4 regions of the Salinivibrio sp. MA351 genome follow, and region 1 is predicted to be linked to each of the others. Evidence: predicted binding sites of a transcription regulator. Region 1 holds the regulator's gene; each other region holds the start of a gene.
What was found. The regulator CRP, encoded in region 1, controls carbon source genes, mostly activating them, when cyclic AMP is high. The targets are predictions, from matches to a motif close to TGTGANNNNNNTCACA.

Region 1 (7,511 bases):
ACGTGCATCCATCAACCCAAGACAGACTGAGTAATCATGATTCGCTTCTCCGACATTCAATTGCTTCGTGGTGGTAAGCCCCTGCTTGACCACACCTCTGCCATCATCGCACCCGGCGACAAAGTCGGCTTGGTGGGTAAAAATGGCTGTGGCAAGTCCAGCCTGTTTGCCTTGCTACGCCACCAACTTTCGCTTGATACAGGGCACTATGATTACCCCAGTCAATGGCAAGTGGCTTGGGTCGCACAAGAAACCCCCGCATTGGATAAAAGTGCGCTGGAATATGTGATTGATGGCGATACCGAATACCGTGAGCTGCAAGACGCGCTGCGTAACGCCGAAGCCAACGATGATGGCAATGCAGTGGCGTTGTTACACGATAAGCTCGATGCGATTGGCGGCTATACCATAGAAGCGCGCGCCGCAAGCTTGCTGGATGGCTTGGGGTTCAGTCAGACGCAAATCCATTGGTCATTAACGCAGTTCTCTGGGGGCTGGCGCATGCGACTTAACTTGGCACAAGCTTTGTTATGTCGCTCAGATTTACTGCTACTCGACGAGCCCACCAACCACCTCGATTTGGACGCAGTGATGTGGCTAGAAAAATGGTTGCAGCAGTACCCGGGAACCTTGGTCTTAATCTCACACGACCGTGATTTTCTTGATCCTGTGGTCAATCGTATCATTCATATTGAGCACGCCAAGCTGAATGAATACACCGGTAACTACTCGGATTTTGAAGGCATGCGCGCGCAAAAGTTAGCACAACAGCAAGCGCAATATGAGAAACAAAAAAAGCAAGTTGCTCACATGCAATCCTACATTGACCGTTTCCGATACAAAGCCAGCAAAGCCCGCCAAGCGCAAAGTCGGATAAAAGCGCTGGAACGCATGGAAAAGGTGCTACCGGCTCAATACGATAATCCGTTTAGCTTTACCTTTTTACCCCCTGATGCATTGCCCACTCCTATTCTTATGATGGATAAGGTGGCCGCTGGCTATAACAAAACGCCAATTATCGAGAACATTCGCCTTAACTTAGTGCCTGGGGCACGCATTGGCCTGTTAGGGCGTAACGGCGCAGGCAAATCAACGCTGATCAAGTTATTGTCGGGCGATTTGCCGGCGATGGCTGGCGAGCTAAGCTACTCTCAAGGGGTGAAAATAGGTTATTTTGCCCAGCATCAACTCGATACCTTACGCATCGATGAAACGCCGCTCCAGCATCTAAATCGCTTAGCACCGACCACTGCCGAGCAAACCCTGCGTGATTTCCTCGGACGGTTTGGCTTTCAAGGTGACAAAGCGTTGGAAAACATTGGCCCTTTCTCTGGCGGTGAAAAAGCACGTTTAGTCCTTGCATTGTTAGTTTGGCAAAAACCGAACTTGTTACTGTTAGATGAACCGACTAACCATTTGGATCTCGACATGCGCCAAGCGTTAACGCTCGCATTGCAATCCTATGATGGCGCGATGGTGATCGTCAGCCACGATCGCTTTTTATTGCGTGCGACAGCCGATGACTTGTATTTGGTGGACAATGGCGCAGTGCTGCCCTTTGATGGCGACTTAGACGACTATCACCGCTGGCTGACCGAACAACAACGCGCTGATCGTGCGGAAAACAAAAAGCAAGCCGCAGACGAAAAACTTGCCCCACAGCAAACGCAGTTAGATCGAAAAGCACAAAAGCGTCGTGAAGCCGAATGCCGAAAACAAACGGCGCCACTACGAAAAAAAATTGACCGTTTAGACACAAAGATCGAACAACTTTCTGCCATTATCGCAGAAGCAGAAAACCAATTAGCGGATCCCGCTATTTACCAGAGTGACAACAAAGCCCGTTTAACGGAGCAATTGCAACGCCAAGCCGATGCAAAGTCGACGCTCGAAGAGGTGGAACAAGAATGGATGGAGCAACAAGAAGCGCTAGAAGCCCTGGAGGCGACATTCAACCAACACTAACGCCTGGGATGGCAAACGCCGCCGATCTTTGGCAGTTTTGTTTGCACCACTATGCTAAGCAAGAGGTCAAACAAGCCTGCCTTAAATTACAAGACGAGCACCAAGGCAATGTGAACCTTGCTTTGTTGCTCGCTTGGATTGAAAGCCACGGTTACGGGCTTAGCCCCGAGAGCCTCACCCAGCTTAAACACGCCTTGAGCCGGTCTGAACATTTGCTGATCGCTTATCGCCATCTAAGGCGCGATCTCAAGCCACGCGTGGGAACCGGCCAATATAAAAAAATGCTCAACTTTGAACTCAGTTTAGAAAAGTTCCAGCAACAAGACTTGATTGAAGTGCTTAATCGTCAATCCTGGCTCACACAAGCCGCGTCTCCCTTGGCCTATTATTGCCGCCAGCTATCCCCCTCTGCCCGTAATCTCTATACACCACTACGGGTAGACCGGCCTGCAAAAGAGGATGGAGCATGCGATGATGACACCCTTTAATCCCATTCCAACTGCCCGTAATGCGCATCTGCAAACCTTACTGCCACGCCTGCTGCGCCGGCAACCGCTTTTTGCGCCTATTTGGCAAGCGTTTGATCTGCCTGACGGTGACTTTGTCGATCTTGCATGGACGCATCATCCCGAGGTAGGACAGCCTATTATTGTCTTGTTTCATGGCCTGGCAGGAAGCTTTGATAGCCCTTATGCCAATGGATTATTGGCCGCTTTTAAACAGCAAGGCTGGTGCGGTGTGGTGATGCATTTTCGCGGTTGCAGTGGCCGTCTTAATCGCGCGCCGCGGACTTATCATTCCGGCGAAACGGAGGACGCTCGGGCATTTTTGACCTATTTACGCCAGACCTACCCGAACAATGAGATTGCCGCTGTGGGAGTCTCTTTGGGAGGAAACATGTTGGTGCGCTACCTGGCCGACTATCAGCATGATCCGATTGTCAGTTGTGGTTGTGCTATTTCTCCCCCGCTCGATTTAGCGGCGTGCTCGACCCGTATTCAACAAGGGTTTTCCCGTGTTTATCAAGCGTATTTGCTACGGTCGATGCGACAAACCTTATCGGAAAAACTTACCCGACACCAAAAAGTGGGCCGGTGGCATGCTGGGGAGCGGCCAAAGATTAAAACTCTGTTCGAGTTTGATCAAACGGTCACCGCACCGCTGCATGGCTTTGACGATGCTCAACACTACTATCAAAGCTGTAGTGGTTTATCTGTCCTTGACGCTATTACGGTCCCACTTGCGATTATCCATGCGAAAGACGATCCCTTTATGACCGACGCAGTAATCCCAACCTCGCCTCTGCCCGCGAATATTGACTATCAACTGAGCGAGCATGGTGGGCATGTTGGTTTTGTTACCGGCAGTTGGCGCCAGCCACAGTTCTGGCTGGAGCAGTCGGTGCCTCACTGGTTAGCCTCACGCCTTTGCTCGTCCCGTTAAAAAGGGACGAGCAAAGCAAAAAAGACCGACGCACATTGATCTACTGCATTGTGTTGAATGATTGGGTAAAATGCGAGCTGATTCACAATATCAGCATCAAGCACCCTAACGTCTCAGCCATAAATCAACAAAAGGTGATGTAGTATGATGGTTCCTTGGCAATCGGTCCCTGAGGAAACACTGACTCGTTTAATCGAGCACTTTGTGTTACGGGAAGGAACCGATTATGGTGAGCAGGAAGTCAGCTTTGCACAAAAAGTGGCGGATGTTCGCCAACAACTGCAATCCGGCGACGCCGTGATTGTGTATTCTGAGTTGCACGAGACAGTGGATATTCGTCGTAAAGAAGCACTCAGATCTTAGCATCGCTGTACGCAATAAACAGCGATACACATTCAGACTGAATGACAGGGCGCGTCATGTCGGCTAAACATCCAATCATCGCGGTCACCGGCTCTTCAGGAGCAGGGACCACCACCACGTCCGAAGCATTCCGTAAGATGTTCCAGATGATGAACATCAAAGCGGCGTGGCTAGAAGGGGACAGTTTCCATCGCTTTACGCGACCGGAAATGGACGTCGAGATCCGTAAAGCACGTGAGCAAGGACGGCACATTAGTTACTTTGGCCCCACCGCCAATGATTTTCCGCGATTAGAGCAGTTTTTCCGTGAGTACGGTGAACTCGGCACAGGCAAATATCGCCGCTACTTGCATACCTTTGATGAAGCGGTGCCCTACAATCAAATGCCAGGGACCTTCACACCATGGCAGGATTTACCCGACAATACCAACGTACTATTTTACGAAGGCTTGCACGGCGGTGTGGTTGATGGTGAGGTCAATGTCGCCCAACATGTCGACCTATTGATTGGTATGGTCCCAATCGTCAACCTTGAGTGGATTCAGAAGTTTGTCCGCGATACCCGCGATAGGGGCCACTCACGCGAAGCGGTCACCGACTCGATTGTGCGGTCGATGGACGATTATTTGCATTATATTACGCCGCAATTCTCACGCACTCACATTAACTTTCAACGGGTGCCGACGGTCGATACCTCCAACCCACTGAACGCCAAAGGCATTCCTTCGTTGGATGAGAGCTTTGTGGTGATCCGCTTTCGAGGGATGAAAAACGTCGACTTCCCTTATCTGCTGCAAATGATCACGGGGTCTTTTATGTCACGGCATAATACACTCGTCGTGCCAGGCGGTAAGATGGGCTTTGCGATGGAACTTATCATCCGTCCATTGATTCAGCAGCTAATCGAAAAAGGCAAGATTGGCTAGGGCGTAGCGCATCTATCGTGTATTACTTCTCAAGCCGTGATCTTAGCCACGTTTTTGCCAGATTTTTAGGCGGTTGGCCTAGATCAAAATCAAGAAATTGCTAACAAAAAAAGATACACTCTTGTTAACATACAGTGAGCTTGTAGCCCGCGCCCAGACTTCGTATTCTGTGCATAGATCTGGTGGGTTACCCCTCAGACAAAGATAGGACGTTGTTGCCGGGCAACACATGCAGAGGAAATAAGTTATATGGTTCCAGGAAAACCTCAAACAGACCCTACACTCGAGTGGTTCCTTTCACATTGTCACATCCACAAGTATCCGTCTAAAAGCACGCTGATTCATGCAGGCGAAAAAGCGGAGACCTTGTATTACATCGTGAAAGGGTCTGTCGCCGTTCTAATCAAAGATGAAGAAGGCAAGGAAATGATCCTGTCTTATCTTAACCAAGGTGATTTCATCGGTGAGCTAGGCCTTTTCGAAGATGATCAGGAGCGTACCGCTTGGGTTCGGGCTAAGTCTCCTTGTGAAGTGGCAGAAATCTCATTCAAAAAGTTCCGCCAACTGATCCAGGTTAACCCCGATATATTGATGCGTTTGTCCTCACAAATGGCGCGCCGTTTGCAAGTGACCAGCCAAAAAGTGGGGGATCTTGCCTTCCTGGACGTCACGGGCCGTATTGCGCAAACCTTGTTGAATTTAGCGAAGCAACCCGATGCCATGACGCACCCTGATGGCATGCAAATTAAGATCACACGTCAAGAAATTGGCCAAATCGTTGGCTGCTCGCGTGAAACCGTGGGACGTATTCTTAAAATGCTGGAAGAGCAAAATCTTATTTCAGCCCATGGTAAAACCATCGTGGTATACGGTACCCGCTAATCACAGCGCTCTCTGTATTCCCAACCGACGCCCTGGCGTCGGTTTTTCTTTTTAAAACAAAAAAAAGGAAGAGCGAACTCTTCCTTAACCGTTTAGGCCTCGTTATATCCACTATTTGTTAGTGCGTGCTCTCAAAAATTTTATCCGCTGAAGCGGCAACAAACCCCTGGTACAACTCACCGTTGGGCAACACATAACGCTTAGCAAACTCATAAAACCCACCTGGAATGGTTTGCGTGCCATCAGAGAAAACAACAGGGACACGGTCAGCCATGGTGGAGGATTGCTCCAGATAAACGGATGCGTCCCCTTTTACTTCCCCACCCGCTTCGTTAATTGCAAAGCCATTGTCTCGCAGCTTTTGATTAACCGATTGGCAATGATCATGAGCCTTTAACTGATTGACACTCACTGTGAAATGATTCGCGCCATAACCGTGCGCGGCTACCCAGGACGCGTATTCACTCTCCTCAGCAAGCGCTTGATAGGTGGCGCTATCGATGTCCCAAAGCCGCCCCTGATGAAGAAAATCGCTCCCTGTTAGTGACGACGCATCGACTTGTGCCACCAGCTTGTGAACAATGGCTTGCAGCGCAGGCGAGCATTGCTCGACCATCAATTCACTGATAAACACTTTCGGCATCAAAGGATCGGGGTGCTCGAAATGGCAGGCATTGAGCTTTTTCGCTTCAAAGGTATAGTCCCCTTTTTGCTGATAGCCTAGCGCCAGGAAGGGGCGCGCCAAGACCTCAAGCCCAACCTTGGGCAAACCAAATGTCCGCAAGGCAATATGATCATTGATTAAAGGCTGCCCTTCTTCGAGCAAGGCATGTACCTGATGTGCCGATGGGCAAAGACGGTTAATATAGTCTTGCCATAATTTATCGAATAACGCTTGGCCACTGTCCATGTTGGTCTCCTTAATCTTGTTGAGTCGGAATACCGGGGGCGAACGTCTCAGGCAGTACCACCTGATCCCCTTCCATTGATGCCATGGGATAAGCGCAATAATCGGCGGCATAGTAAGCGCTTGGACGTAAATTACCCGACGCACCTGGCCCGCCAAATGGCGCATCACCGCTTGCCCCTGTCAACTGACGATTACGATTCACAATCCCTGCGCGAATATGATCGAGGAAGTATTGCCATTCGCCCTCGTCTTCACTGATAAGGCCTGCCGACAAACCATAGCGGGTATCATTCGCCTTCGTGATCGCATCAGCCATATCCTGATAGCGCTGCACTTGTAGTAGCGGACCGAAATACTCTTCGTCGGGTAACGCTTGAATGCCACTCACATCTAAAATCCCTGGAGAAATCACCGCATCGTGTAAATGCTCGCACTCTATGACGGGGGTAGCTCCCAGATCGATCAATTTTTGTTGTGTGGCCAAAATCCCCTCGGCGGCAGCCATTGAAATTTGAGCGCCCATGAAAGGTGCGGGATCATCAAACTGGCCACCCACTCGCACGGTTTTGGTCCATTGTGCTAGGCGAGTCAAGATCTTGTCACCCACTTCTCCCTCAGGCAGCAGCAGGCGGCGTGCACACGTACACCGCTGACCGGCACTGAGGTAGGCCGATTGAATAATGGTGTATACCGTGGCGTCTAAATCACCGAACTGATCACTCACCACCAAGGGGTTATTGCCCCCCATTTCCAGCGCCAGCATTTTATCGGGCTGGCCAGCAAACTGACGATGAAGAATATGCCCCGTATTGGCGCTACCGGTAAACAATAAACCGTCAATACCGCGAGCTTGGGCCAGCGCCTCGCCGGTATTGCGCCCACCTTGTACCAGGCTGATCAGTCCTTGCGGTAATCCCGCTTCGAGCCAATAGCCCAAGGTCTTCTCCGCGACTTTTGGCGTCAGCTCAGAGGGTTTAAATACTACGCTGTTGCCCGCCAATAAAGCTGGAACAATGTGGCCA
Region 2 (7,511 bases), on a different contig from region 1:
GCACGATGATGCAGAGCTAGGTGTAGCGGCCCATTGGAAATATAAAGAAGGCTCAGCCAGTGGCCGCAGTGGCTACGATGAAAAAATCACCTGGCTGCGTAAGCTATTGGCATGGCAAGAAGAAATGTCTGATTCTGGCGAAATGCTTGATGAGTTGCGTAGCCAAGTGTTCGACGATCGGGTGTATGCGTTCACCCCGCGCGGCGATGTCGTCGACTTACCTATAGGGGCAACGCCACTTGATTTTGCCTACCACATCCATTCAGAAGTGGGTCATCGTTGCATTGGTGCCAAAGTAGAAGGGCGAATTGTTCCGTTCACCTATCACCTACAAATGGGCGACCAGGTTGAAATCATCACGCAAAAAGAGCCTAACCCGTCGCGAGATTGGCTCAATCCCAGCCATGGATTTGTTAACTCAAGTCGTGCGCGCGCCAAAATAAATGCTTGGTTCCGCAAGCAAGACAAAGACAAGAACATTGCTGCCGGTAAAGAAATCTTGGATACCGAGCTACAAAAAATTGGCGGCATCAGTAAAGATGCCAATTTGGCGCTAAAACGCTTTAACGTTAACACGCTGGACGAGCTTTATGCCGGCGTGGGCAGTGGTGATTTGCGCATTAATCAGGTAGTGAACCATATTAATGGCCTGATTAATAAACCGAGCCTGGAAGAAGAAGAGCAGCAGTTGTTAGAAAAACTGCAGCAAAGCGAACAAAAACCGAGCACCGGCAAAGCCCACCGCGATGCCGTGGTTGTCGAAGGTGTTGATAACCTGATGACGCATCTCGCGCGCTGCTGCCAGCCGTTGCCGGGTGATGACATTAAAGGATTTGTTACCCAAGGGCGTGGTATTTCGGTCCATCGTGCAGATTGCGAACAGCTCAATGAGCTTAGCCATCATGCACCGGAGCGGATTATCGCCACGGTGTGGGGGAAAGGCCATATTGGTCAATACCATGTACGCATTCGCCTTTCGGCAAATGAACGAACCGGGCTGGTCAAAGATATCAATAACGTGCTAAGCAATGAGAAAGCACGGGTAGCCGGGATGCAAAGCCGAGTTGATTATAAAAAGCAAATGTCGATCATGGACTTTGATCTCGAAATCTCTGATTTAGATACCTTAAGCCGCGTTGTAAACCGGCTTGAACAAGTGAAAGACGTGGTCGAAGCGAAACGCCTCCGCTAATACATTCGCCCTGTTTCGACAGGGCGTTTTTTTCATGAAGGAACCTTCTTATGGCGTCAATTGACAACTTACTGACGATCATGGCGACCTTACGCGACCCTAATCATGGTTGTGACTGGGACAAGGCACAAACCTTTGCCTCTATCGTGCCTCATACTTTAGAAGAGGCGTACGAAGTGGCTGACGCCATCGAGCGTGAAAACTGGTCGGACCTAAAAGACGAGTTGGGCGACCTTCTTTTTCAAATTGTGTTCTACAGTCAATTAGGGCGCGAACAACATCGATTTGATTTTGACGATGTCGTCAGTGCAGTGTGCGATAAGCTCACGCGTCGTCACCCTCACGTATTCGGTCCTAAAGATGCGGACGGGAAGCCATTAAGCTCGCCTGATTGGGAAGGTATTAAGGCGCAAGAGCGCGCAGAGAAAATGCCCTCAACCCAATCCTGCAGTCTATTAGATGGCGTGACTCAGGGGTTGCCCGCGTTAACTCGCGCCCACAAGCTACAAAAACGATGTGCAAGGGCAGGGTTTGATTGGCCAACCGTGGCGCCGGTTATCGAGAAGGTGCGAGAAGAGCTGGAAGAGGTCGAACATGAATTGGCACAGACACCGGTTGACGCAAGCCGTGTGGAAGACGAAGTTGGTGATCTTTTGTTTGCTGTCGTCAATGTCGCGCGCCACCTAGGCACGGATGCTGAGCAGGCGTTGCGCGCAGCCAATCAGAAATTTGAACGTCGCTTTCGTGGCGTTGAAAATCAATTACGTGATAATGGAAAAAATATTCAACAATGTCAGCTGGATGAACTAGAATCGGCGTGGCAAGCGGTTAAAAAAGACGGGTAAGGCAATATCCTGTAATTGGCATAATTGATTTGTGACAATTAAAAACACCAGGGTGTGTGGTAGCTTTCACATTGTGGGAGTCAGTGGGGTCTGGTATCATAATATCCCGTCCAGAACTTCATTTATTTCCTCTAAATCCAACTCTCAGGTTTAGCATGACGACGAACTACATTTTTGTTACGGGCGGTGTTGTATCCTCCCTCGGTAAGGGTATTGCTGCAGCCTCATTAGCAGCCATTCTTGAAGCGCGTGGCCTTAACGTCACCATCATGAAACTCGACCCTTATATTAACGTGGATCCAGGGACAATGAGCCCTACCCAGCACGGAGAAGTATTCGTCACGGAAGACGGCGCAGAGACCGACCTTGATCTCGGTCACTATGAGCGCTTCATTCGCACTAAAATGACCAAGCGTAATAACTTTACCTCTGGCCGTGTTTATGCGGATGTACTGCGCAAAGAGCGCCGTGGAGACTACCTGGGGGCGACGATTCAGGTGATCCCACATATTACCAACTCGATCAAAGATCGCATCGTCGCAGGCGGTGAAGGTCACGATATTGTGATCGTCGAGATCGGCGGAACGGTCGGTGATATTGAATCATTACCATTTTTGGAAGCGATTCGTCAGTTGACGGTAGACGTGGGCCGCGAACATGCCATGTTCATGCATCTGACATTAGTGCCTTACTTGGCTGCGGCAGGCGAAGTAAAAACCAAGCCGACCCAGCACTCAGTAAAAGAGCTTCTGTCGATTGGTATTCAGCCGGATGTGCTGGTATGCCGTAGTGAGCGCCCAATTCCTGCCAATGAACGCGCTAAGATTGCGCTGTTCTGTAATGTGGCGGAAAAAGCGGTGATCACCATGAAAGACGTCGACTCTATTTACAAGATCCCATCGTTGATCCGTTCGCAAGGGTTGGACGATTTGGTGTGCAAGCGCTTTGGCATTGAAGCCGTAGAAGCTGACTTGTCTGAATGGGAGCAAGTGAGCTACGAAGAAGCCAACCCAATGGGTGAAGTCACCATTGGTATGGTCGGTAAGTACATTGAATTGCCGGATGCGTACAAGTCCGTCAATGAAGCGTTAAAACACGGTGGGTTGAAAAATCGCCTGACCGTCAACATCAAGTACGTGGATTCACAAGATCTTGAAACCCGCGGCAGTGAAATGCTGAAGGACTTGGACGCGATTCTCGTCCCTGGTGGATTTGGTGACCGCGGCATTGAAGGTAAGATCCTTGCGGCACAATATGCACGTGAAAACAATGTGCCGTATCTGGGTATTTGTCTTGGTATGCAGGTGGCGTTGATTGAATACGCACGTAATGTCGCCGGCATGGAAGGCGCTAACTCGACTGAGTTTAGCCAAGCAAGCCCTTATCCTGTCGTTGGCCTGATCACTGAGTGGGTCGATGAAGAAGGCAAAGTGGAAGAGCGTAGCGAGACGTCAGACCTTGGTGGCACCATGCGCCTAGGCGCGCAGCTTTGCCACTTAGCTGAAGGTTCGAAAGCGCATCAGCTCTACGGCAATACCCAAATCCATGAGCGCCATCGCCACCGTTATGAAGTGAATAATCTGCTACGTCCTAAGCTAGAAAAAGCAGGATTGTCAGTTTCTGGTCTGTCTGCCGATAAAAAGCTGGTAGAGATCATTGAAAACCCAGCACATCCTTGGTTCGTGGCGTGCCAGTTCCACCCGGAATTCACTTCAACGCCGCGTGATGGCCATCCACTGTTTGCTGGATTTGTTGCTGCGGCAGGCAAAAAACAGCGTGGTGAGCTATAAACGACATTCGAGCGGTAGCCCAGAAGGCGGCCGCTCTTTATTTTTAAAAACAATGACAGACGAGAGGAATCACAATGTCTAAGATCGTTAAAGTTCTAGGTCGTGAAATTATTGATTCACGCGGTAACCCTACCGTTGAAGCGGAAGTTCACCTAGAAGGTGGTTTCGTTGGTATGGCAGCAGCTCCTTCTGGTGCATCTACGGGTTCTCGCGAAGCACTAGAACTGCGTGACGGTGATAAGTCACGTTTCATGGGTAAAGGCGTACTGAAAGCGATTGAAGCTGTGAATGGCCCAATCGCAGAAGCATTGCTGGGTAAAGACGCTAAAGCGCAAGCGGATATCGACCAAGTGATGATCGATCTCGACGGTACCGAGAACAAATCTCAGTTCGGTGCTAACGCTATCCTCGCGGTTTCTTTGGCGAACGCCAAAGCAGCGGCAGCGGCAAAAGGCATGCCTTTGTTCGAGCATATCGCTGAGCTAAACGGTACTGCGGGTCAGTTCTCTATGCCTCTGCCAATGATGAATATCCTGAATGGTGGTGAGCACGCGGATAACAACGTTGATATCCAAGAGTTCATGATCCAGCCAGTCGGTGCTAAGACGCTAAAAGAAGCGCTGCGCATCGGTGCAGAAGTATTCCACAACCTTGCCAAAGTACTGAAAGCCAAAGGCCTAAGCACTGCTGTTGGTGACGAAGGTGGTTTTGCGCCTAACCTAGAGTCAAACGCAGCAGCACTCGCCGCGATTAAAGAAGCGGTTGAGCAAGCAGGCTACGAGCTGGGTAAAGACATTACTTTAGCAATGGACTGTGCAGCGTCTGAGTTCTATGACAAAGAGCAAGGCATCTACAACATGAAAGGTGAAGGTAAAACCTTCTCTTCAGAAGAGTTTAACCACTATCTTGCTAAGCTGGCTGAAGAGTACCCAATCGTGTCTATCGAAGACGGCCTCGACGAGTCTGATTGGGACGGCTTTAAGCACCAAACCGAACTGCTGGGTGACAAGCTTCAGCTGGTTGGTGATGACTTGTTTGTGACTAACACTAAGATCCTGAAAGAAGGCATCGACAAAGGTGTGGCGAACTCTATCTTGATCAAATTCAACCAGATCGGTTCATTGACTGAGACGCTGGCTGCAATCAAGATGGCGAAAGACGCTGGTTACACGGCGGTTATCTCTCACCGTTCAGGCGAAACTGAAGACGCAACCATCGCTGACTTAGCGGTGGGTACTGCAGCAGGCCAAATCAAAACCGGTTCGATGAGCCGTTCAGATCGCGTTGCTAAGTACAACCAGCTTATCCGCATCGAAGATGCGCTGGGTGAAAAAGCACCGTTTAACGGTCTAAAAGAAGTGAAAGGCCAATAATCGGCACTTAGACACTTTTATTAGAAAAGCCGCGCCGTTTAACGGCGCGGCTTTTTTCGTTTAGGAAAACCATGACACCAGCGACCTGATCCGCTAGCCTATGCGACTAGAATTCTATTGTGCAAATACGTCGAGCCGATATAGGAAGGAGTACAGGTATGAGGCTGCTATCGGTTGCGCTGTTTCTCACGCTTGTTTGGCTACAATACGATTTATGGTTAGGCAAAAATGGCGTGACAGATTACTGGCAAATTGAAGCCAATGTCGCCGTGCAGCAGCAGGCCAATCAAAAACTCGTGACGCGTAATCAACAAATGTACGCGGAGATTGCGGATTTAAAACGCGGTCAAGAAGCGATTGAAGAGCGCGCACGTAACGAGCTTGGCATGATCAAACCCGACGAAACATTTTTCCGATTGGTCGATACAAGACAATAACCGATTACCGCCTGCAGGCGGTACTAACAAAGAAGATAACTTGTGGTCGAACAAACCTCTTTGCAGCCTGGCGCTTTGCGGTCGGGTATCAGTGCCGTGGTCCCTGCCGCCGGGGTGGGACGGCGAATGCAGGCTCACTGTCCTAAACAATACCTTACTTTAGCAGGCAAAACGCTGCTTCAACATACCGTTGAGCGCTTGCTGGCACACCCTGCGATTAGTTCGGTGGTGATTGCGATTAGCGCTAACGACGGTTACTTTGCGCAAACTGGCCTTGGTGAGCATGCCGATGTGCAGGTTGTGACCGGGGGGCTAACTCGCGCAACCTCTGTACAAGCTGGATTAGCAGCGGTGACAACTCAGTGGGTCATGGTGCATGATGCGGCACGACCGTGTGTGACGCATGCAGACATTGATGCGCTGATCGCGCACGCGCAATCTCATCAAGACGGAGCCTTATTGGCGGCGCCAGTGAGAGACACGATGAAGCGCGCGAATGACGATGGACAAGTGGCACATACGGTTGAGCGCGAAGCGCTTTGGCATGCCCTGACGCCACAAATGTTTTTAACTCAAACACTAAAACGCGCACTGGAAATAGCCGGTGATCAGGTCACCGATGAAGCTTCCGCGATTGAAGCGATCGGCGGACATCCGATTTTGGTGCCTGCGAGTGCTAGCAATATTAAGGTCACCCATCCAGAGGATCAGTGGCTTGCAGCGTTTTACCTTTCACAACAAGAAGGCCAAGCATGATGCGAATTGGACACGGCTTTGACGTGCATAAATTTGGGGGCGATGGCCCGGTTATTATCGGTGGGGTGGCAGTGCCTTATGAGCAAGGACTGATCGCGCATTCAGACGGTGATGTTGCCCTCCATGCGTTATGTGATGCTTTACTGGGCGCGATTGCCGCCGGCGATATTGGCCAGCATTATCCAGATACCTGTGAAGAATGGGCTGGGGCCGATAGCCAGATGTTACTGCGAGACGTTTACACCAAAGTACGAGCGAAAGGCTATCAGCTCGGGAATGCGGATATCACCATTATTGCCCAAGCACCTAAAATGGGCCCGCATATTCAAGCGATGCGTGCGGCGATCGCAAAAGACTTGTGCGTGGAAACGGGCGCGGTCAACGTCAAAGCGACGACGTCAGAGCGTCTTGGTTTTACTGGCCGTAAAGAAGGCATCGCGTGCGAAGCCGTTGTCTTATTGAATAAAGAGGCTCTATGACAGACTTACTGGCACCTTTAGCGTACTCACATGGTCAGCCGACACAGTCCGGGACCTTAAAAGCCTCTCCAGACGATTTTATTGTCTCAGAATCCCTCGGTTTTACGCCATCTGGTCAAGGCGAGCACTTTTTAGTCCGAATTAAAAAGCGGGGTGAAAACACGCAATACGTGGCTAACGAGCTGGCAAAAGCCTGTGGTGTTACCTCGCGCCAAGTCAGCTGGGCCGGTTTAAAAGATCGCCATGCGGTAACAGAGCAATGGTTCAGCGTTCACCTGCCAGGAAAAGATGATCCGGATTTAGCGGCGTTTGTCGAGACCCATCCGGGTGTTGTCAGTCTCGAGGGCACCGCACGGCATCAACATAAACTACGTCCGGGTGATTTGATTGGTAATCAGTTTACGCTCTGTATTCGTCAGCTTACCGATCCGCAAGCATTGCTCCCTCGTCTTGAAGCCATTGCTAAAGAGGGCGTCCCTAATTATTTTGGCGCTCAGCGATTTGGTCGCGAGGGCAACAATGTGACGATAGCTCGTGCTTGGGGGCGTGGAGAGCGCAAAGTCCGGGATAAGAGTAAACGTAGTTTTTATCTCTCAGCTGCGCGTGCGTTGTTGTTTAATCAAGTGGTTTCTGCGCGAT
Region 3 (7,511 bases), on a different contig from region 1:
AGCGTCGATGCACCGGTGCTTCACGGATATAACTTAAGCTGTCATGCATCCAGCCCATATTCCATTTGAATCCGAACCCAAGTCCTCCCATATACGTGGGCGCAGACACACCAGGAAATGTGGTGGACTCTTCAGCAATCGTCATCGCATTGGGAAAATAGTGATAAACCGACTCGTTCATCCATTTTAGTGTCGCAATCGCGTCGTAATTCTCGTTTCCACCGTCAGCGTTGGGGAGCCATTGGTCATGCTCACGCGAATAATCGAGATAGAGCATCGACGCGACGGCATCCACGCGTAGACCATCAATGTGAAATTGATCGAGCCAATACAGCGCATTATTCACTAGAAAACGGCGCACATGATCTTTACCCATATCGTAGAGATGGCAGTGCCAATCATTATGCCAACCGCGACGCGAATCAGGATCGTGATATAAAGGCGTGCCATCAAAGTACGCAAGCCCATGATCATCGGTGGGAAAATGCCCCGGCACCCAATCAAGGATCACGCCAATCCCTGCCTGATGGCATTGGTCGACAAAATACTTAAAATCATCCGGCGATCCGTAGCGGCTGGTCGGTGCAAAAAGCCCTATGGGTTGATATCCCCACGACCCATAAAAAGGGTGCTCACTGACCGGCATTAGCTCCACATGGGTATAGCCCATATCAACCAGATACGGCACTAAGCGCACAGCAAGGTCGCGATAGCCCAGCATTTGGCCATTTTCATCATGTTGCCACGAGCCAAGATGTAACTCATAAAACGACAAGGCTTGTTGATGCTTTGCGGTTATGGGTCGTTGCTGCCACTGATGATCGTTCCATTGATAAACAGACTGATCATAAGTCAGTGACGCAAACGAGGGATAAGGCTCAGCGTACGCCCCGTAAGGATCGGCTTTATGGGGTAAACCCTGTCCGTCAGGACCGGTTAAGGCGTATTTATAGCGTTGGTGTGTGCCAAGGTTGGCAATAAACCCGACCCAAAAGCCATCTTCAATGGGCGTCATCAAGGCGGTATCAGCTTGCCATTGGTTCCAATCGCCAATCACGCTGACCGATTGCGCATGAGGGGCAAAGACAATAAAACGCACGCCTTCAATAGGCTCACCGTTAACCGGCAAGGTCATAGGATGCGCACCCATGAGCTGATGCGCATAGCGAGGATTGTACAAGGCCGCGAGATCGATGTCGTAGTGATCGGGGTGCGTATAATATGGTGTCATCGAGGAAGAGGAATGTGACACAGAAGGGTCCTTATAGAAAAACGCTCCATCCCATATGTGTTGGCTAGCACTAAGGATAGAGCGTGGTCGCGTGGTGATCAGGCGATCAAACGGATAGACGACTCGCGTGTAAGCGTACCCGCGAAAGATCCTTCGCCAGTTGATTTAACTCTTCGCGGCTAAACAACGTATCTAGGTTCACAGAGAGTTTACGTCGCCAGTTAGGATACTCATCAACCGTACCAGGGATATTAACTGGCTTGTCCATTTCTAACCAATCTTCAAGCTGCACACTCAACAGCGCAGATTGGCCGGCTGCGACATGCAATTGTAGTGCGCGACACAAATAGCCATCCATCGGCACATAACGTGCATCTGCCCCTACACCTTCCGGCAACATGCCATGCCAACGAACACTGTCTAAGATCCCTTGTTTCGCTTTTAAGCGATCATCAAACAACTGCTGAAGCTGTGCTTCGTCCGGATACAAGCCCAGCTCTTGACCCATTTTTAAGTCATCACAATGCCAAAATCCCCGAATGGTTGGCATATCATGAGTGGAAAGTGTTGCCATCGCTTGCTCGGTATAATGGGCCGGTGAAATAAATCCACCATCTTCCTCTGACGTTTCAAAGAAGAACACTTTATAAGAATGCACACCCGCATCGCTCAGCAACGCACCAATTTCGTCAGGCACCGTGCCTAAATCTTCACCAATCACACTGCATTGATGACGGTGTGATTCAAGTGCCAAAATAGCAAGCATGTCTTTTACTGGGTAATATAAATACGCGCCTTCGCTGGCGTTCTTGCCTTTCGGAATCCACCATAAACGCAACAGACCTAGCACATGGTCAATCCTTAATGCACCACAGTGACGCATATTGGCACGCAACAGTTCAATATAAGCATGATAACCCGAAGCTTGCAGCGCTTGTGGATCAAACGGTGGTAAGCCCCAATTTTGTCCTCGCGGCCCCAACATATCGGGTGGCGCGCCAACACTGGCGTCAAGCACGAGTGGCGAGTTATCTGACCATGTTTCACTTCCCGCATCTGAAACACCCACCGCCAAGTCGCGATATAAACCGAGCGCCATGCCTTGTTCTTCGGCGATCGCTTGTGCCTCTTCGATTTGGATTTGAGCAATCCACTGTAAATACATATACAGCTGGATGTCATCATGGTGCTGTTCAATAAAAGCTTGCGTCGCTGCATTCTCATAGCGACGGTACTTTTCTGGGAACACCGGCCAGCCCCACATATTCTCGTCGTCTGCGCGCAAGTGTTGATGCAATGCATCAAAGGTCGCTTGCTGTTTTAAGCTGTCACCACCTTGCTCAATAAAGTCTAAGAAAGCGCGGCCACGATGCGTCTGTTGCAGCAACTCCCGCTGTTTAAACTCCTCAAACAGTAACGGCAATACCGCCATCTTCAATGCGGCAACTTCACTATAATCGACCCAATGGGTATCACGTACGGCCTGTAATCGACGTTGAAACGCGGCACTGCCCACCAGTTGCTGCGCTTTGGCGCTCAATGAAAACTCTCGCACCGCGCTGACATCGATATACAAAAGATTAAGCCAGCGACGCGATGACGGGCTATAAGGACTCGCGGCTTCAGGATTGGCAGGGAAAAGCGCATGAATGGGGTTCAGACCAACAAAATCTGCCCCGCGTGACGCCAATTCACTGACCAACTGTTTGAGATCGCCAAAATCACCGATGCCCCAATTATGTGGAGTGCGTAAGGTGTAGAGCTGAATACTCGGCCCCCACATTTTTTTGTGCGCATTCAGTTCAGGTTGTTTATAGCACTGAGAAGGCGCCATAATTAACGTCATCTGATAGGGAGATTTGCGGCGCTTTCGGTTTACAAAGAGACGGTGGTAGCCCCAAGGTAGAGCGCACGGTAAGCTAAAAACGAGCGGGCCACCCTCACTGCGTTCATCGCGAATAATTTGTGACTGAAGATAACCTTCAAAGCACTCGCCCTGTTCGGTTTCCAAACGCCAACTAAAATCACTGTCTCTGGCACTGGTGCCAAGGTAAAGCGCAATTTCAACCGGTTCGTTGTCTTGCACCACCTGTACGGGGGCAAGCACATCCGTTTTATGTTTTCTCTCCGCTGATGCCAACAACGCATCATCATGACGTGTGTCATAGCCAAGTGACGTTAATAAATCATGTAAGGTACTGTCTGGCACCGCCGCTTCTGTGCCCCAAGCACTGATATAACGGTCGGCAAGATTCGCCATGTGTGCGACTGTCTTTAATGCAGATTCTTTCATCGCTTTCTCCGAGGGGTCTGCCCCCTTCTTTTATTGGGCAATATTGTTGTCATTATTATCAGGTGGCAAGGCGAATCCCTTGCCACCTATCAGGTTGTTAACCCGTTATATTGCAATTAGCAATTAGCGTTTGATCGCTTTTAGCTGCCAAATATTATTAACATAATCACGGATGGAACGGTCAGAGCTAAACTTACCAACCAGCGCGGTGTTAAGAATGGCTTTGCGTGCCCACTGCGACATGTCTCGATAATCACGATCAATGTCATTGTGTGCGCGGACATAATCAGCAAAGTCAGCCAAACATAAGTACGGGTCACCACTTGTCATCACGCTGTCAAAGACAGGGCGCAGCAAACCAGGCTGCCCTGGCGTGAAGGTTTCATCCAATAGGCTATCTAAAGCGGCTTTTAGAAGCGGTTGATTTTGGTACGCTGTTTCGGGTTGATAGCCTTTTTGGCGTAATTCGGTGACACCATCAACATCTAAGCCAAAGATATAGATATTATCGTCACCCACTTCTTCACGGATCTCGACGTTAGCGCCATCCATGGTACCAATGGTCAAGGCACCGTTAAGGGCCATTTTCATATTACCCGTGCCCGACGCTTCTTTACCGGCCATTGAGATTTGCTCTGACACATCGGCGGCTGGAATGATAATTTCTGCCATGCTTACGCGGTAGTCTGGAATAAACACCACTTTAAGCTTATCGCCAACGCGTGGATCGTTATTGATCGTTTCGGCCACCTTGTTGATAGCGAAAATGATCGATTTTGCCAGTTCATAACCTGGGGCTGCTTTAGCGGCAAAAAAGACAACACGCGGCGCCATGTTAAAGTTTGGCTCGTTGAGCAAGCGCTGATAGAGCGAAATCACATGCAATAGATTTAAGTGCTGACGCTTATATTCGTGTAGACGCTTGATCTGAACATCGAAAATCGCATCGGTGTTAAGCGTGATATCGAGGTTGGATTTTACCCAGTCAGCAAGGCGCTGTTTATTGCGCTTCTTGACCGCCATGAAGGTTTTCTGAAAATCAGCGTCGTCAGCATATTGTGCAACCTGCTCGAGTTGCTCAAGCTGTGCTGGCCACTGCTCGCCAATTTTTTCACTGATCAAGTTTGATAAATCAGGATTACAGAATTTCAACCAACGACGCGGTGTAATGCCGTTTGTCACATTTTGAATGCGACCTGGATAAAGCGCATCAAACTCAGGGAATAAATCACGTTTAACCAACTGTGAGTGCAAGGCCGCGACACCGTTGACAGCATAAGAGCCAATCACACACAGATTCGCCATGCGCACCATGCGTTCACCTTGATCATCGATCACGGATAACACTTGCTGTTTGCGCACATCACCAGGCCACTTTTGCTCCACGTCTTGTAAGAAACGATGGTTGATCTCGAAAATGATCTCCATATGGCGAGGAAGAAGCTCTGCCATGAGCGATTCACTCCACGTTTCAAGCGCTTCAGGTAATAACGTATGATTCGTGTAAGCGAAGGTACGGCTAGCAATGGCCCACGCTTCATCCCAACCTAAGCGATAATCATCTAGCAACACACGCATCAGTTCCGGAATGGCGATCGTTGGGTGAGTATCGTTAAGCTGAATGGTTTCATACTCCGGCAACGCCGCCAACGCATGTCCTGCTTCCAAGTGACGGCGAAGGATGTCACCCACTGAGGCGGCGCTATGGAAGTACTGCTGCATTAAACGCAGCGTCTTGCCCGCATCATGATTATCGTTGGGGTAAAGGACTTTAGTCAGGTTACCCGCATCAATATCAGCTTGCTGCGCATGGGTGTACTCGCCCGCATTAAAAGCATCAAGCGCGAACGGTGTCAGTGCTCGACCTTCCCACAAACGCAATGGATAAACGGTGTTACTTTGGTAACCGACAATGGGTAAGTCCCAAGGCATTGCCTGGATTTTCAAGCTAGGCACCCATTGACGATAGGTATGCCCCGCTTCCTCAACAACCTCAACATGGCCATAAAAACCAATGGTTTGAGTCAGGTCCGGACGGACGACTTCCCAAGGGTAGCCTTCTGGCTCACGCCATGCATCAGGCGCTTCTTGCTGCGCCCCTTGATCGAAAGATTGGCGGAAAAGGCCATATTCGTAGTGTAAGCCATAGCCAACTGCTGGATATTGCTGTGCCGCGAGTGAATCCATAAAGCAAGCGGCGAGACGCCCAAGCCCACCGTTGCCGAGTGACGGGTCACGCTCTTGCTCTAATAAGTCGGTAAGACCCAGACCGAGTTCACCAACGGCCTCAGCAATCACATCGTATAAACCCATGCTAATCAGGTTGTTGCCCGTCAAGCGGCCAATGAGAAATTCAAGAGATAAATAGTTAACGCTTTTTGCCTGTTTGATCGCTTGATCGTTTTCAGTCGCCACCAAGTCGCCTGTTGTGTGCTCAGCCAATGCACGCCCTAAGGCAAGGTACCAATCGCGTTGTTGAGCGGTTTCAGGTGCGTGACCTAGCTGGGTCAAGTGTTGGACCATGCTGATTTTAAACGCACTTTTATCAAAGGCATGTTGCTGTTTTGGGGTCATGTCATAACTCTCAATAATGGAATGAAACCTTGATGGCTATTCATCCTGCCCAACTCGAGAGTAACAAACATCCTCCCACTCACAGTGACGGAAAGGAGGAGATAGCAGGGCGTAGAGAGCTGTGTCACACACCAACAGTGAGCCGCCTCTCATCAATCCTAGCATCCACATACAAGCCAGTGATCAACATCACGTTATGGGACAAAAAGCATTCGAAAAGCAGCATGAAAAGTAAGAAATCACTTTTGTTATTTTTGTGCTCCAGCGCAAATTCTATATTTTCCAGGACACATAAATGTACAAAGCTATTTTAAAGGATAGCGAAAACAAAAAACTATTGTGATATAAATCACGAATATAGGGCGTAGATGCACCATTCTAGAGCAATCAACACAAGAGTGGAGAGAGATCATAGTTTGCTATCTAGGAGTCGCATAGACTCCAAGGAGGATAAAGCAGTGTCGCGCTGAGGGGCCGGCACCGTATTTGAGGTTAAGGACAGTGTGTTATGTGGATCCCATCAAAACTTACTCGACCAGGTCGGCTTTATAACGCCATATTGCGCCCTCGGGTGCTCGATATGCTACAACAAGCGCCTCACTATAAATTAGTGATGTTCCGCTCCCCCGCCGGCTATGGCAAAACAACCATGGCCGCACAATGGCTGGCTGATCAGTCCCATGTTGGCTGGTTTAGTATTGATGACAGTGACAATGATAGCTTCCGCTTTATTAACTACTTGTTACAAGCCCTGCATCAAGCCACGCAAGAAGGCTGCGCAAACACCATTAAGCTTGCTGAGAAGCGCCAATTCTCATCGCTTCGTGCACTTTTATCCGATGTGTTTGCCGAGTTAGCGAATTTTCATGCCACCAGCTATCTGGTATTGGATGATTATCAGCTTATTGATAACGAAGAAATCCATGAAGCCATGCGTTTTTTCATCAAGCACATGCCGGATAACCTCACTTTGGTCGTCACTTCACGAGCCAACCCGCCATTGGGCACCGCGAACTTGCGTGTTCGTGACTTAATGATCGAAATCGGGAACGAATTACTCGCCTTTGATAACGAAGAGACCACCCGCTTTTTTAATCAACGCGTGGCCGATGGGGTCGATGAGTCAACCGCCAATGCCTTGTGTACCTACGTTGAAGGTTGGCCGTCAGCATTGCAACTGATTGCGATTCAAGCACAGCACCAAAAGCGTACGCTCATGCAAAGCGCGGCCTCGTGTGCCAGCTTTAACCATGCCCATCTTTGGGACTATTTAGCGGAAGAAGTGTTTGATTTACTTGATACTGAAACCCGTCAGTTTTTGATGAAAGTGTCGGTATTAGAAATGTTCAACGATGAATTAGTCTATGCCTTGACGGAGCGCGGCGACGCGTTGGGGATGCTGGAGTCTCTGAA
Region 4 (7,511 bases), on a different contig from region 1:
TTGTGTCAGTTCGATAAAGCCCACCATTCAAAAAGAAAGCAGAACAAACAGCCGAAATACCCAGCACAACACTCGCCAATAATTTCAATTAAACCTCCTAGCACATAACGCCTCATTCAGAGGCAAATAATTGTTGGCTAAAATAGCGACGCAGGAGCAAAGCCAACATTTATATGTCCTGCTGTAATGACTTGTTAGGGCGCCCTGGTGGAGTAGGTACAATAGTTAACTCGATTCCCTCTTTAACCCAAGAAGACCATTGTTTTAGTATCCCGCCATTTCTCACTTTGGAGCCTTTTGACCAATTAAGTTCAAATTCATCTGAAATTTTCTCTGCAATTTCTCTAGTATCTAAATCAGGGGATTCTGTCATTAGATCGATACAACTTAAAAATGAACTTTCATTTTTAGCTGCAGCCCATATAGCTTCTTTGTTACCACCCGATTTTTCTATTGAATCCATATTTAAAGTTACTAACCCTTGATTGACCGTGACAAGCTCAAACCTTTTCAAAACCGAGAGTGCATTTCTTTGTACGTCTTCAATTTTAGCCCCTGAACTCGAAATATTTTCCATTTCCATAAGAACGGAGAATGGTGATACCGATATAGAAAATACCATCCCCCTTTGTTTGCCTCTTCTTGCAAGCCCCTCACGGTCTAATATTACAGTTCCTGTATCTTGAACAACGATATTTCTTCCTGCTTGCAATAGGAAGCCTGTGTAAATCAAGTAGTTCGTAAGTCTGTTACAGTATGTATTCCATGTTTTATCTCCAAACTTAGCTTTTGGGGTGCATTGTTTAAGATTTTCTAGGATAGTATCGTGGTTAATAGTTTTTCCTGCATGATTCTTAAACAGCAGTATTTTTAATGCATGCTTACTCATTACATTACGAAGTGATTTCAGTATTGTCTCTTCATCATTGTTGCCAAGCTTGCTACTTACCTTGAAAGATGTTCCATCTCTTTCTGCTAAGCCTAACATCACGAGATCCGCACCAATATTCCAAATGGTCTTTTCATTAAGAGCTGTTTTTTGCCCAATTTCACCTGAAGTTACATACTTATCAATAAGTAATTTTGTACAAATATTTAGAAGAGACGATACGTCAGATGATGGAATATAATTGTAAGGGACAACAGGAACATTGCCGGATAATAAATAATCTTTAAAAATATCCCAATACACATTGAGGCGATCACCACTTTTAATGACTAGACGCTTGTGTACCAAACTATTAAGAACTGTCGTTCCAGAAGTTTCAATGATTTCACTCCAATCGGCAGGTGCTTTTTGAGCAATAAGTCTCAAGCAAACTAATTCTTGTTGTGTTAGTACATCTAAATCTGCTTCAAATAAACGTTTAATATCAAGATCTACAAATAATGAGTCAGTATTCTCTCCCTTTACTATGCCTTCATAGAGGTTAATACATAACTTTTTCAACAACCATGGAAAGCCCTGACTAACTTGAGAGATCTGGTGTCTAATCTCTGCAGATATTTTTTGATCTATTTCCTTTTCAAATTTAGTTAAGGAATTAGATATTTCTCCACTTTCAAAAACCCCCAACCGAAACTCTTTTCGGTGATCAGATAGTTCGTGCCACAAATGATATGCGGGGTGATCTTGTTGAGTCGTACTATCTGTCTTCCAAGCGAAGCCAAGAACAATATTACTTTTACTGCTTGCTACATCGAGCATTAGGTCTTTTGCAGCTTTAAAAATACCAAATAATTCAGGTTTAGAGTAGAGCTCTTCAAACTGGTCGAATATCAAACAAACAACTTGTTCTTTTTCTCTTAAAGAGTCCAGATATGCGCTAATACTCTCAGAATTTAAAGGCGAGCTAGGATCAGTAAGTGATAAGTCGCTTGTATTACCAAAACCATTTTTTTGCGCTTCTCTCAAAGCTTCAATTAAAGATGCTGGAATATATGAAGGCTCTCGGGCACCACGAATATCTACAGCGTAAACAAAATACTTTTTTCGGTAGTGCTTATTTCTTGCTCTATCTCTAAGTTTCGCTATTAAAGAGCTTTTCCCTAATCCAGAGTTGCCTGTTATAGCAAAAATTCTTGTACCTGAGTTAGTTTTCGCTGAACTTAGAAAATTTAATATATCTTTTTGAGTTACATCTCTACCTACGAAATCTTTAGGCCTTGCTGGACGATAATCATCCCATGACTCTCCTATTTGCACCTCGACAACTGGTGGTAATTTTTTAGATAAGTTTGTGGAAATTGATTGCTCAGACTTAATGCCTATCTCAAGATCATAATCAGCTAACGTACTATCCAATAAAGACAAATTATTAATCGTTTCTTTGTCTTTTATATGCTCGCCTGTCGAGGCACTATAAACTAGAACGCCAAAAGGTGCTCCACCTTTTAGTGTATAGACACACCAATAAACACCGAACTCTGATAGTAGTAATGTCCAATCACCTAATGCGTCAGATGAGCCAGCAAACTTTTTCGCTGAATCGGTTGGAGGGGTGCGAATAATTGACGCACTTTTTAGTGAGTCAATTATTAATTCTGGAGTATAAAAACTCAAGCGAGATGATTTCTCTTTCGGTTTCGTTTTCCAGCTTTCTACAAAGCCTTTTGCGTCTTTGGTTAGCTCTGATGTCGTTATAAGCCAACCTTCAGAATAATCTTCAAAATCTACAGTCCCCCATAATTGCCTTAATACGGGCGCAGAAACAGGGTCTTTTTGAGCCTTACACTCTACATATATTTCTTTACCATTGACCTTATGCTTACAAAGTAAATCCAGTTCAGCACCAACTGTACGAATTTCTTCAATTACATCATAGTTTTGCGCCAATAATAGCTTTTTAGCTAACCCTTCAAGAAGATCTCCTTTTGCTTTTTTACTACTGCCATTTTTACAGGAAACTTCTATTTTCATGTGTAATCCTTTCTTTAGTGCTGAACTCTGTAGGTGGCTTACGCCCTAACATTGTATTAGTGCGCATGCGCGATTTCCCAAAATCGTTATACGCGGCTTTCCTCATCTAACCCACTGTTATGAATAACATTTTGAGCCTTTAGGGTCTGTCTCTTTTCCGAGAAAGTGTGCATGCCGCCTATCTCGGCTCAGGCGTTCACATTATCCCAAAACAGTACCACCTAACCCACAATGCGTTACCACGCAGGAGCGTGGGAACGAGATGATAGGCTCAGCAGCGCTCACGCTACCGCCCTCTGGTTAGCGGCGTCCAAAAGGCCTTACAGGGCGATTTTTTGCGGGCTAGGTTATCAGATGCTGGGCAGTGTGTTTAGGCAAAGGGGTCTAAAATGTTGGCGCGGTCAGGGTTTGGGGATTTGTGGGGGGATAAACGCAAAAAAGCCGCTGACTGAGCAGCGGCTTTTTTATATGTGGCGGAGAGATAGGGATTTGAACCCTAGAAGGGCTATTAACCCTTGCCGGTTTTCAAGACCGGTGCTTTCAACCACTCAGCCATCTCTCCGGAACGCGGCGTATATTATTGGGTTCGCTTTGGCTTGTAAACCCTTTATTTACCGCTTCTTGTCTGTTCGCTCAAGCTGTGATCAGCTTGGCGAATATGTTAGCAAAAGGCGATTAGCTTGCCGCCAATCGCCCTGCTTTTACTGAGATACTTTAACCGAGTCTCGTTACCGCGCAATGTTTATAGCGCGATAAAAATACCCGCCAATGCCGCACTCATTAGGTTGGCAAAGGTGGCAGCAATCACCGCGCGCACGCCTAAGCTTGCCACATCTTTGCGGCGCTCTGGCACCATGGCACCAATCGAGCCAAGTTGAATGGCAATCGAGCCGATATTGGCAAAGCCACACAAGGCAAAAGTCACAATCACCTGGCTTTGCACCGACAGGTTGGCTTTAATATCGGCAAAGGATAAGAAGGCGACAAACTCATTAAGCGCAATCTTCTGTCCCAAGAGGTTGCCGACATCAAACACTTCATGCACGGGTACACCGGTAAGCAGCGCCAGGGGTGAGAACAGGTAACCAAACAACATTTCTAGGCTTAAGCCGTCAATGTCGACCAACTCCCCTAAACTACTCAGCCCGGCGTTTAGCATCGCAATCACACTGATAAAGGCCACCAGCATGGTGCCGACCGCAACCGCGACTTTCATGCCGTTCATCGCCCCGCTAGCCAATGCATCAATCGCGTTTGCTTGGTCGCTATCGCTGATCTCAACCTGGCTTTGCTCGGCCGGTGTTTCTGTCTCTGGGACGATGATTTTGGCCATCAATAGCCCACCCGGTGCCGCCATAAAGCTCGCCGCAATCAGGTATTTTAAATCTACACCCATCGCGGCATAACCGCCAAGCACACTACCGGCCACCGAGGCCATACCGCCGACCATCACCGCAAATAGCTCTGAGCGAGTCATTTTGCTAAGAAAAGGGCGAACCACCAAAGGAGATTCGCCCTGAGAAAGAAAGATGTTACTGGTGGCTACCAGCGACTCAGCTCGACTGGTGCCGAGTAATCGCTGTATGCCCCCGCCGAGCAATTTAATAACCCACTGCATAATGCCGAGATGATAAAGGAGAGAAATCAGCGCACTGATAAAAATGATTAACGGCAGAACTTTAACAGCGAAGATAAATCCATCATTGGCCAGCGGACCAAATACAAATTCTATGCCTTCGTTGGCGAACGATAACAACTTAGCCGCGCCATTGCTCATTGAGCCCAGCATGGCTTGCCCAAAGGGGATATAGAGCACTAACGCCGCGAAACCGGCTTGCAAACCAAACGCGCCGAGCACGGTACGCCAATTGATAGCTTTACGGTTAGTGGAAAATGCGCACGCGCACAGAACCAGAGCGACGAGACCTGCCGCACTATAGAGGAGTTGCATAAATAGATTACCTTGCCGTGTTGTATTGCACTTGCGGTACGGATGAGTACGACACGCTGCCGGGGAGGCAAGAGGTTCCATCATGCGTTACATCGTACCGCGGGTTCGGTGAAGGTGGGCCCTACCTTGGACGCTTTTTCTTCAGCCGCGAATCGCGACACAGCCACTCTTTGCCTATCACTGAGCAAAGAGCGCATGTTGGGCGAGCATTCTATTGTGATTGGAGTCTCATTTCCAGCAGAATTTGATCTTAGATCACACTTATTCAGCCCTGATTGCACCCTGCTAAGATCTTTTCCGGCGCTGTCTGCTCTCTCAGACAATGGTCGGATGTTTATCGCTTTATATTTATGTCAGGTTAGCGGTGTTGGTCATTCGCACCCAGCGTGACGCCTACTCTGAATAAATATGGCAAGACTGGTTGACACGTTTAACTCATATGCTATTCATGGGTAGCTATTGACAAAAACACTGAAGGCAAAACGATAAAAATCGGCCTTACGCGTAAAATATAAAAGCAATAGCGTTAAATCATAAAATTAAGCAAACACAACAACGCAATTATTATAAAGGAAACACACATGCAAACCGTCTCTTCGCATCAGGCAGGCTCTAGCTTGTCGGTGATGCAACGTCTACGCGCATTGGGGCCAGGGATAATGATGGCCGCGGCGGCAGTAGGTGGATCTCACCTTGTTGCATCTACCAAAGCCGGTGCTATTTATGGCTGGCAGCTCGCAGCATTGATCCTGCTCGTTAACTTATTTAAATACCCCTTTTTTCGAGCAGGCGTACAATATACCGCAGGCACTGGCGAAACGCTGGTAGAAGGCTATGCGCGCTTAGGCCGCCCTTACTTGTGGCTGTTTGTTGCACTGAGTGCCGTGTCTGGTGTTATTAACACCGCTGCCTTGACCTTATTTAGCGCCAGCTTATTAAGCTATTTTGTGCCGTTTGATCTGTCACTAACGGTGTTGTCGACCATTATTGTGATCACTTGCCTGGTGATATTAATTGCTGGCCACTACAAGGCATTGGATCTGCTTGCTAAAGTAATCATGGCAACGCTAACTTGCGCCACTTTGGTCGCGGTTACAGTTGCGGTCGGTAACCCAGTCGCGGTCGAGCCTAGTTTTAATGCGCCGTCGATTTGGTCCGTAGCAGCGATTGGCTTTATTGTGGTCACCATGGGTTGGATGCCCGCCCCGATTGAAATTTCTAGCATTACATCGGTGTGGCTCAAGCGCAAAGCGCAATCTGAGCCAATCAATGCCCAAGCGGCGCTGTTTGATTTTAACGTCGGCTACATTGGCACCGCGCTATTGGCGATTGTGTTCTTATCACTGGGTGCCCTGCTTCTGCACGGCAGCGGGGTTGAACTGAAACAATCCGGTATTGGCTTTTCTCATCAATTGGTGAGTTTGTATGCCGCCACCATTGGCGAGTGGTCACGTTATTTGATTGCGGTGGTCGCCTTTTTCTGTATCTTCGGCAGCACCATCACGGTAATCGATGGCTATGCGCGGGTGGTGTCCGAATCGCAACGGTTATTACGCGAGCAAACAGAAGCAGAAGCAAAACCCGCAGTTACACAAGGCTGGATGGTACTGATCGCTGTGTTGGCACTGGCTATCGTAGCATTTTGGACTGGGGCGCTGCTGACCATGCTTGATTTTGCCATGGTCGCGGCATTTGTCACCACGCCCTTTTTCGCGCTATTGAACTATATTTTGGTGACCAAGCACCGTTTACCACCCGAAGTGACCATGAGCAAGGCGATGCGCGCATTGGCAATCACCGGGCTGGTCTATTTATTTGGTTTCTTGGCCGTGTTCGTCTGGTGGAAGTGGTTGATGTAACAAACTTTACCTTGTTCGCGCTTTAAGGGCTGGGTTAACATCCCTTTACAACTTCACCATCGGTGTTAGGCGCGGATAAGGTATTATTAACCTTATAAAAGCCAGTCGTGGTTTAGGTTAAGGACGTGGGCAGCTTGAAAAAGTGAACGACTGCCCGCATAACTGTCGTATATAAAAATGGATTGTTAACCCAACCGGGAGAACGTTATGAACGATCGTATCGTTTCGCACAGCCAGTCACAGCAGAGTGCGTTATCTACAAACAAGGTGCTACGTAACACGTATGCACTGCTATCGATGACACTGATCACCAGTGCTATCGCGGCCTTTATCGCTATCGCTGTCGGCATCGGCCCAATGATGTCGCTAGGTATGACCCTAGGTGCGTTGGCGATCGTGTTCTTTGTGCTACCACGCACCATGAACTCTTCTGCCGGTATTGTGTGGACATTCGTCTTCACCGGCTTGCTGGGTGCCTCACTCGGCCCAACCCTGACTTACTACCTGAGCCTTTCTAGCGGCCCAGGCATTGTGATGCAGGCGCTTGCCACCACAGGGATGGTGTTCCTAGGCCTATCGGCGTATGCCATTACCTCTAAGAAAGACTTCTCTTTCATGGGTGGTTTCTTGGTTGCCGGTGTGATTGCCCTATTAGTGGCAATGGTCGCGAATATTTTCTTGCAGATCCCAGCGTTGAGCCTGGCAATTAGCACCATCGCGGTACTGATTTTCTCAGCCTTTATTCTGTATGACACCAGCAACATCATTAATGGCGGCGAGA

Region 2: BZG78_RS00265 (CTP synthase) is a predicted target of CRP. The motif match lies at 2,093-2,108, and genes of this name have one in related genera.
Region 3: BZG78_RS10000 (glycogen/starch/alpha-glucan phosphorylase) is a predicted target of CRP. The motif match lies at 6,212-6,227, and genes of this name have one in related genera.
Region 4: BZG78_RS11080 (NupC/NupG family nucleoside CNT transporter) is a predicted target of CRP. The motif match lies at 5,087-5,102, and genes of this name have one in related genera.

The regions. Positions count from the first base shown of each region.
Region 1 is NZ_MUFG01000003.1:27,588-35,098, forward strand. It holds gene BZG78_RS02630 (ABC transporter ATP-binding protein) at 37-1,965, shown strand; gene BZG78_RS02635 (TIGR02444 family protein) at 1,974-2,453, shown strand; gene BZG78_RS02640 (hydrolase) at 2,440-3,408, shown strand; gene BZG78_RS02645 (YheU family protein) at 3,553-3,771, shown strand; gene BZG78_RS02650 (phosphoribulokinase) at 3,828-4,697, shown strand; gene crp (cAMP-activated global transcriptional regulator CRP) at 4,947-5,579, shown strand; gene BZG78_RS02660 (DUF1338 domain-containing protein) at 5,698-6,489, opposite strand; gene astD (succinylglutamate-semialdehyde dehydrogenase) at 6,500-7,511, opposite strand, start outside.
Region 2 is NZ_MUFG01000001.1:50,429-57,939, reverse strand. It holds gene relA (GTP diphosphokinase) at 1-1,192, shown strand, start outside; gene mazG (nucleoside triphosphate pyrophosphohydrolase) at 1,243-2,037, shown strand; gene BZG78_RS00265 (CTP synthase) at 2,193-3,827, shown strand; gene eno (phosphopyruvate hydratase) at 3,902-5,200, shown strand; gene ftsB (cell division protein FtsB) at 5,359-5,637, shown strand; gene ispD (2-C-methyl-D-erythritol 4-phosphate cytidylyltransferase) at 5,680-6,393, shown strand; gene ispF (2-C-methyl-D-erythritol 2,4-cyclodiphosphate synthase) at 6,393-6,872, shown strand; gene truD (tRNA pseudouridine(13) synthase TruD) at 6,869-7,511, shown strand, end outside.
Region 3 is NZ_MUFG01000017.1:13,351-20,861, forward strand. It holds gene glgB (1,4-alpha-glucan branching protein GlgB) at 1-1,231, opposite strand, end outside; gene malQ (4-alpha-glucanotransferase) at 1,338-3,524, opposite strand; gene BZG78_RS10000 (glycogen/starch/alpha-glucan phosphorylase) at 3,648-6,098, opposite strand; gene malT (HTH-type transcriptional regulator MalT) at 6,607-7,511, shown strand, end outside.
Region 4 is NZ_MUFG01000019.1:101,673-109,183, reverse strand. It holds gene BZG78_RS11095 (hypothetical protein) at 1-88, opposite strand, end outside; gene BZG78_RS11090 (restriction endonuclease) at 170-2,920, opposite strand; tRNA gene BZG78_RS11085 (tRNA-Ser) at 3,392-3,482, opposite strand; gene BZG78_RS11080 (NupC/NupG family nucleoside CNT transporter) at 3,663-4,871, opposite strand; gene BZG78_RS11075 (divalent metal cation transporter) at 5,453-6,730, shown strand; gene BZG78_RS11070 (Bax inhibitor-1/YccA family protein) at 6,938-7,511, shown strand, end outside.